Regions from separate parts of the Acidiphilium multivorum AIU301 genome, predicted to be linked through region 1. Evidence: riboswitches for the same ligand, from Rfam matches in the RefSeq annotation. Region 1 holds a riboswitch; the other holds the start of a gene.

Region 1 (4,189 bases):
AACTTGATGTGGCCGGCGGAGATGCCGATCTCCCACAGGTTGTGGTGATTCCGTAGGGTTTCGGGGCGAGGTGATGAGGCTTCGGGCGATCGGATATGGACTGGCAGTTGCGCTGGCGCTGGGATCCGCCGGAAGCGCGTTGGCGGTGCCCGCGCGGCGGAGTGGGGGGCCGGAAGCGGCGGCGGGCGAGGCGCGGGTTGCGGAACGGCGGTTGCCGGCGCGGGTTCGGCGCGACCTTGCGGTGCTGCGCGCGCGATGGCGGCGGCGGGCCTTCGCGGCCGACTGGCGCCGGCTGGCGCGGCGGTATCCGGCGCCGGGCGATCGGGATTTCATCGTCGTCGATATCGCGCGCGAGCGGCTCGACCTGTTTCGCGACGGGCGGTATCGCGCCGGCTGGCGGGTTTCGACCTCCCGTTTCGGGGTCGGCCAGCGCCGCGGCAGCGACCGGACGCCGGTTGGGGTATTTCGCGTCGTCGGCGAACTCGGGCGGGGCGGGCCGGCGGACCAGGTCCTGAATGCCGCAGGGCCAACCGGCCGGTTCGCGAAGCCGGTCCTCGCGCCGGGTCACCTTGCCGCGAGCCGGCTGATCGTCGGGCGAATCCTGCTGCTCGAGGGTTTGCAGCCGGGCTGGAACCAGGGCGGCGATGTCGACACGCTGGCGCGCGATATCTTCATCCACGGGACGGCCAATGTCGGCATGCTCGGCCGGCCGGCATCGCGGGGGTGCGTGCAGATGGCGCCCGGCGCGGTCATTCGCCTCGCGCGGATGATCCTGCCGGGCGCGCTGGTGATGATCACGCGGGGGGTGGGCGGCCTGCGCCGCATTCCCGGCCCCAGCACGGGGCCAGGCAATCTTGATTTTTCAGAAATTGCTAAAAAATGATAATGAATGTTTCAAAGTTAACACCAGCCCCGTTCGCGGAGGACAAGCATGACCGCCAGCATCATCGGGCCCGAGGATATCGACGCCGTTCTGGCGACCGTTCCGCGGCAGCGCATCCGGCCGCTCGATGCGGTGCGCGCGCTGATCCGCCTGGCCCGCGACCCGGAGGACACCCAGCAGGTGGCGCTGATGGGCATCGCGCTGGCCGGGCGTTCGCAGCGCCGGGTGTTCCGCCGCTTCGTATCGTTCCCCGCCGGGCAGGCGGTGATCCGCGAGAAGCGGTCGCTCGCCCGCACGCTCGATGATCACGACTACCTGCGTACCCTGAAGCCGAATTCGCTCGGGCGGCACTATCTCGCCTTCATGGAGCGCGAGGGGCTGTCCGCGCGCGGCCTGATCGAGGCGACGCCGGCGGTGACCCGGAAGCTCAGCGAACTGCCCGAGCCGATCAGGCTCTTTTCCAGCTACACGTCGCGCGACATGCATGATCTCTATCATGTCCTCACAGGCTATGGCCGCGACGAACTGGGCGAGGTCTGTGTGCTCGCGGTGAGTTACGAGCAGCTTCGCATCCGCGCCTTCCGCCTGATCAGCACGACCGGCCCGTTCGTGGTGCGGCGCTATCTGCGCAAGGCCGGGATCGACGGCGATGGTGTGTTCGCCGCCGTGCGCGAGGCGCGGCGGATCGGGCGCGCGGCGGCGTGGATCCCGAGCCTCGATATCGAGGCGCTGCTGGCCGAGGATCTCGACGAACTGCGCGCCCGGCTCAACCTCGCCGAACCGGTGGCCTATCGCGCGGTGATCGCCCGCATCCGAACGGCGACGGGTTGGAACAGCGGGCCGTTCACCGCGCTGGCGCGGACGGTCTGATTTCTGATCCGCCGGCGCTGGCGCGGCCTCCCGCGGAAGCGGTCGGTGCGCAGCCGACCGGGCTGATCGCGGATCCGCCACATTGATGACGGTGCGTTGCGGTAGAGGACAGGCCAAGAGATCGCGCTGTCCGGCCCCCCTGTGCTTCGGCCTCGACGATTCCGATTGACAGGCGTGGGCGGACAGGCGAGGGTTGGATTGTATCGCATTCCGATGCCGGTGATGGAGTTCACCGTGTAACCGCCCGTGGGGCCGATGACTCCTGTTCATATCCGCTACAGCGGAAGAGGACGGGTGTCATGGTGCGTATTGGCCGGAACTGCCTTCATTCAGCCCGACGGAACCATCGGTTGCGCTCATGACCGTGCGCGACGCCATTCTGCAGGCCTGCCAGGTGGCGTTCACGATCGCGGCGGCGCCGTTCATCCAGGGGTGCATCGTCCAGTTCGAGGAGCGGATCCAGCGCGGGCACGGCCCGGGGGTGCTGCAGCCCTACCGGGATCTGTGGAAACTGTTCCACAAGGACATCGTCGTGCCGGAGACCGCCTCGTGGCTGTTCTGGGTGACGCCCGTTGTCGCCTTCACCTGCATGATGACGGTGCCGATCCTCATTCCGGTGCTGACAAACTATCCGCTGCCGCTCTCGAACATGGGGGACATTCTCGGCGGCGGGCTGATCCTGACGCTCGGCTCCTTCATGATCACCCTGGCCGGGCTCGATACCGGCAGTGCCTATGGCGGGATCGGGTCCAGCCGCGCGGCGGTCATTGGCATTCTCGCGGAGCCGACGCTGATCCTCGTTTTCGTCGGCATCACCCTGTTCGCGCGGTCGATGCTGCCCTTCGTGGTGAACCACCTGCTGGTGGCGAGCCCGGCGGTCTATCTCGGTCCCGCGCACCTGTTCCTGGTCGCCGCGTTCTTCATCCTGCTGACGGTCGAGACCGACAGGCTGCCGATCCATTCCAGCACGCATATCGAGGTCTACATGATCGAGGAGGCGCGCGTGCTCGAATATGCCGGCCCGCTGCACGCCCTGCTCAAATGGGCGTCGATGATGAAGCAGTTCATCCTCTACACGATCTTCTGCAACGTGCTGACGATGCCGTGGTTCCTCTCCACGCGCGGGCTGGCGCCGGGCGTGCTCGGCAGCGCGGCCGGCGTGATCGTGAAATTCGTCATCGTCGCCTGTGCCATCGTGACGGTCGACACGATCCAGGCGCGGTTGCGCTTCTACCGCTATCAGGAACCGCTCGCGGTTTCGTTCCTGCTGGCGGTCCTCGCCATTATCGGCACGCAGATCGGACTCGGGTGATGCACGGGTTTCACGCGACGCCGGTCGAAGCCTCGCTGTTCGGCGTTCTCGCCATCGCGAGCCTGCTGCTTGCCTTCGTCATGCTCGGCTCGCGCTGGCTGCGGCATTACCTCATCGCCTTCGCCGCGGAATCGTGGGCGATCGCGCTGCTCTCGGCGGCGGTCGGGTATATCGACCATTATCCCGAACTCTATGTCATCGCGCTGCTGACCCTGGCGTTCCGGGGAACGCTGCTGCCCTACCTGCTGCTCCGCATCATCCGGCGGCTGACGATCGAGCGGGAACTCGAGCCGCTGCTGCGACCGGGGTCGAGTCTGGTGCTGGGCGCCGGCGCCGTCGTGTTCTCGCTCGTCGTCGCCGCGCGGATGACGCAGGCGCTGCACCTGACGGCCGAGGTCGTCGTGCTGGCGCTGACGGTCATGCTGTCGATGAAGCTGATCGGCTATCTGATGCTCGCGGTGCGGCACGAGGCGGTCAGTCACGTTCTCGGGCTGCTGGTCCTCGAGAACGGCATTTTCCTCGGCACGCAGATTCTCGTGCCCGGCATGCCGATGCTGCTCGAACTCGTGATCCTGTTCGACCTGCTCATCGTCGTCGTCTGCTTCGGCGTGCTGGTGCGTTATCTCGTCGGGCAGGTCGGCAGCACGAGTGCCTTGCAACTGCGGCGGCTGGTGGGCTGAGATGACCGGGATCGCGACATCGGTCCTGATCGGCGCGCCGGCACTCGCGGTGCTGGCGATGCTGGCCGCGCCGCGGCCGCGTCTCGCGGAGCGGCTCAACCTCGCCGCGGCCGGGCTCTGCTTCATCGCCGCGGTCGCGATGACGGTTTCCGCCCCTGCCGCCGGCGCCCGCTATCTCGGGCGCTACCTGATCGTCGATCCGCTCGGCGCCTGGATCATCCTGTGCGCCGCGGTGGTCTATCTGCTCGCCTCGATCCATGCCTGCGGCTACATGCGGATGCCGGGAGAGGAAGCGCGGCTGCCGCGGTTCTACCAGCTCTTCGCCCTGTTCGCGCTGACCATCTTCATCGCGCCGCTGATGAACAATCCCGGGCTTTACTGGATCGCGATCGAGATGACGACCGTGGTCAGCACCTTCCTCGTCGCGTTCGAGCAGGCGGCGGA
Region 2 (4,189 bases), 380 kb from region 1:
GGTCGTCGCCTCCAGCGATTCGGTCGTGGTCAGCGCCATCACCATCAGCGCGACGCCGGAGGCGATCACCAGCGCGATCGCCAGCGCCTGCAGGCGCAGCCGCCACAGATCGCGCAGCAGCTTGCGGTCGAGGCTCGACACCGGCGCTACCACACCAGCCCGGCCGGGCTGTGCCGGACCGGGTTGACCCGCGTGCCGACGATCCGCCCGTCGGCGAAGCTCAGCACGCGGTCGGCGATGTCGGCGATCACCGCGTTATGGGTGATGAGCGCCGTGGTGGTGCCGAGTTCGCCGTTCACCTTCAGGATCGCCTCGAGCACGAGAATGCCGGTGCGGCTGTCGAGCGCGCCGGTCGGCTCGTCGCAGAACAGCAGGTCGGGCGACTTGGCGATGGCGCGGGCGATGGCCACCCGCTGCTGTTCGCCGCCGGAGAGCTGGGCGGGGAAATGATCGAGCCGGTCGCCGAGGCCGACCAGCTCCAGCGCCGCCTCCGGCGCCATCGGCGCCTCGGCGATCTCGGTCACCAGCGCGACATTCTCCCGCGCGGTGAGGCTGGCGATGAGGTTGTAGAACTGGAAGACGAAGCCGACATGCCGGCGCCGGTAGCGGGTCAGCCCCCGCTCGCCGCCCTGCGCGATCGGCTGGCCGCGGAACAGCACCTCGCCGGCCGAAGGCGTGTCGAGCCCGCCGAGGATGTTGAGCAGCGTGGATTTCCCGCTGCCGGAGGGGCCGAGCAGCACGACCAGCTCGCCCTCGCGGAGCGTGAGGTCGACATCGCGCAGCGCCGGCACCTCGACCGCGCCCATCCGGTAGATCTTGGCCAGGCCGCGCGCCACCAGCGCGACCGGCGCCGCCCGCTCCTCGTCCGGCAACGCCACCCCGCCGGCGACAGGTTCCATGCCGCGCCTCCGCACGCATCACCGGCCGGAACCCTAGCGGCCGCGCGCTCCCCCATCATTGACGTCGATCAAGCGGGGGAGGGGGGAGCGTCCCCGCTTCGCGCTACGCGCGGCGATGGCGGGTGGCGGGCCAGGAAATGATGTGGCCGTCCGGCACCAGATCCGCGAGCGAATCGATCACCGATATCGCGGTGTCCGGCGCGCAGCAGAACTCGATCATCAGCGGCAGGTCGACATCGAAATGCAGCAGGTCGGCGGCATGGATGATCTTCTGCCCGTTCATCCCCGCGATGCCCCGGAATACCGACACGCCGTCGAGATCGAAATCGTCGCGCAGCCGCGTCAGGATGTCCTCCATCAGGTGGCGTCGCCGCCCGTGATCGGTTTCGCTCAGCGCGATGCGCACCAGCGTGACCTGTTCTTCCATGTCAGACATTCCTTGCGATGTAGACGCCGAGAACGGCGCCGATGAACCCGAGCACGACCGACAGCAGCACGTAAAGCGCCGACTTCACGATCTCCCCGTTCTCCACCAGCATGAGCGTTTCGAGCTCGAAGGTCGAGAATGTCGTGTAGCCGCCGAGAAAGCCGGTGAGCACGCCGGTGCGGATCGCCGGATCGATGGCGACGCGCTCGGCGGTGAGCACGAAGAGAAAGCCGATCAGGAACGAGCCGAGCACGTTGATGCTGAGCACGGCGACGGGAAAGCCGCGCCCGAACAGGTTCTGCATGAAGATGGTCTGGCCGTAGCGCGCCCAGCAGCCGAGCGAGCCGAAAAAGGCGATGGCCGCAAGTGTCTTGATCATGAAACGCCTTCTTGTTGTGGCGGAAATGTCGGGAATGTCGAGGGGATGGCGGCGGGGCAGGGCGGAAGCCTGCCGGCCATGGCCGGATCGGAAATGTCGAAAACGCGCGCGCCTGTCCCTCCGCGGTTGACGGATCGAAACAGGAGTCATCAGCCCCGCGGGCGGTTCACGGCGAACCCCATCGCCGGCGCGGCCGGACCGCGCGGGACGTGTTTGCGATGCCGGGTCCGGGCTGTCAATCCGCCCCGAACCACCTAGCCGAGGCCGACGAGCCAGGCGGTGCCGAGCGCGATCGTGAGAACCGTGATGGGCAGGCCGAACTTCAGATAGTCGCCGAAGCCGATCCGCACGCCGGCGGCGCGCGCCCGCTCGGCGACGATGAGATTCGCCACCGATCCCGGCAGCGTCAGGTTGCCCGCGAGGGTGGACGCCATGGCGACGATGAGCCACGCCTGCCGCGGGTCGGCGAGATGGGCGATGAAGGGGCGCAGCACCAGCACCGCCGGCACGTTGCTGACCAGGTTCGACAGGATCGCGGTGAGCGGCACCAGCACCGCCGGCCGGCCCGGATGCAGGGCTGCGACGCGCCCGATCACCGCCGCGCCGATCACCTCGCGCTGCAACGCGGCAACGACGACGAACAGCCCCGCGAACATCAGCAGCAGCGACCAGTCGACCCCGGCGAGCAGGCGCTGGCTCTTCACCCCCGGCGTCAGCATGATCAGCGCGGCGGCCACCAGCGCCGCCTCCGCCGGGCGCATGCCGCCGAGGCAGGCGATGACGAACAGCACCAGCAGCACGACCGACTTGCCGATGAGCCCGCCATGCGGCCGGCGCCGCGCGGCGGATGGCGGCGGCGGCGTCAGCGCCTCGAAGCCCGCGCGATGCAGCAGCCGGATGACGAGGAAGACGATCGGCAGCCCGAGCAGCGCGACCGGCACCAGCGCGCCGGCGAACGCGGCATAGCCGATGCCGGAGAGGCTGCCGATGATCATGTTCTGCGGGTTGCCGGTGATCGTCGCCACCGACCCGACATTCGAGGCGGTCGCCAGCGCGACGAGATAGGGCAGGGGCTGTTTCCGCCCCGCCCGGCTCGCTTCGAGCACCAGCGGCGTGAGCACGACGCAGACCGTGTCGTTGACCAGCACCGCCGAGAGCAGCCCGGCCATCGCGACGGTGAGCGCCAGCAGCGCATCGGTGCCGGAGGCGCGCGAGAGCACCGCCCCGGTGATCCGCTCGAAGAACCCGGCCCGGCGCAGCGCCGCGGCGAGGATCATCATGCCGAGCAGCAGCGCGATCGTGTCGAAATCGATCGCGGCGACCGCCTGCCGGAGCGTCAGCGCCCCGCTCGCGACCATCAGCACCGCGCCGACGAAGGCGATCCCCGCGCGGTCGAGCCGGAAGAACGGCAGCCGGCCCAGCGCCACCCCGGCGTAGGTCAGCGCGAAGATCGCCACCGTCGCGGCCGGCTGCCATGATCCGAAGAGGTCGCCGTGCATGGCGCGGACCTTGCGCTCAGCGGCCGCGGCGGAGAAGGTACGCCGCCTGCCGGCCGCGTCGCTGCCCCGGCCGTGCCCGCCCGTATCGAATCCTGCATCTCATGGCGGAAGGATAGGCGAGGCGGCCGGGTTTTGCACGCGGCCCCGTGGCCGGCCGGCGTCACTCGTAGCGCAGCGCCTCGATCGGATCGAGCCGCGCCGCCTTCCGCGCCGGGTAGAACCCGAACGCCACGCCCACCGCGACCGAGAACAGGAACCCGCCCGCCACCGCCAGCAGCGAAACCGGCGCCGGCCAGCCCGCGAACAGCGTGATCCCGCCGGACAGCGCGACCCCGAGCACGATCCCGCCAAGCCCGCCGGTGACGCTGAGGAACACAGATTCGGCCAGGAACTGCAGCAGCACATGCAGCCGCCGCGCCCCGATCGCCATCCGCAGCCCGATCTCGCGGGTCCGCTCCGTCACCGACACGAGCAGGATGTTCATGATCCCGATGCCGCCCACCAGCAGCGAGATCGACGCGACGATGGCCAGCAGCAGCGACATGATCCGGCTCGACCCCTGCGCCGCCGCGGCGATCTGGCTGAGATTGCGCACCGAGAAATCCTTGAGCCCGTTCGGCTGGATGCGGTGGCGCACCGACAGCGTGCCGCTGATCTGCTCCATCGCCTCCGCCACCGCGTCCGGCGAGACCGCCTGGGCGAACAGCTGGTTCACGTACCCGGTCAGCCGCAGTTGCAGGCCGTAGGGGTTGGGCCAGGCCGGATAGGCCCAGTTCAGCGGCGCATCCTGCCGGCTGGGCGTCGCGGTGCCGAGCACCCGCTGCTCGGCGGTGCTGAAGGGCAGCATCACGATATCGTCCTGGTCGGTGCCGAACGCCGTCTGCCCCTTGCCCGCCAGCACGCCGATCACCCGGATCGGCGTGCCCTTCACCAGGATCGTCGCCCCCACCGGGTCCTCGCCGGGGGCGAAGAGCTGCTGGCGCAC

Evidence for each region. A riboswitch is a leader RNA that binds a small molecule or an ion and turns the genes downstream of it on or off. The one in region 1 is predicted to bind fluoride.
Region 2: it holds a riboswitch for fluoride, as region 1 does, so the genes downstream of both, crcB (fluoride efflux transporter CrcB) here and ACMV_RS03340 (respiratory chain complex I subunit 1 family protein) in region 1, are expected to answer to the same signal.

The regions. Positions count from the first base shown of each region.
Region 1 covers NC_015186.1:767,407-771,595, forward strand. The annotation lists gene ACMV_RS03330 (L,D-transpeptidase) at 146-883, shown strand; gene ACMV_RS03335 (Coq4 family protein) at 932-1,753, shown strand; fluoride riboswitch at 1,963-2,025, shown strand; gene ACMV_RS03340 (respiratory chain complex I subunit 1 family protein) at 2,112-3,065, shown strand; gene ACMV_RS03345 (hypothetical protein) at 3,065-3,745, shown strand; gene ACMV_RS03350 (proton-conducting transporter transmembrane domain-containing protein) at 3,747-4,189, shown strand, end outside.
Region 2 covers NC_015186.1:382,683-386,871, forward strand. The annotation lists gene ACMV_RS01625 (ABC transporter permease) at 1-141, opposite strand, end outside; gene ACMV_RS01630 (ABC transporter ATP-binding protein) at 147-899, opposite strand; gene ACMV_RS01635 (DUF190 domain-containing protein) at 1,003-1,326, opposite strand; gene crcB (fluoride efflux transporter CrcB) at 1,328-1,705, opposite strand; fluoride riboswitch at 1,839-1,900, opposite strand; gene ACMV_RS01645 (anion transporter) at 1,960-3,204, opposite strand; gene ACMV_RS01650 (ABC transporter permease) at 3,365-4,189, opposite strand, start outside.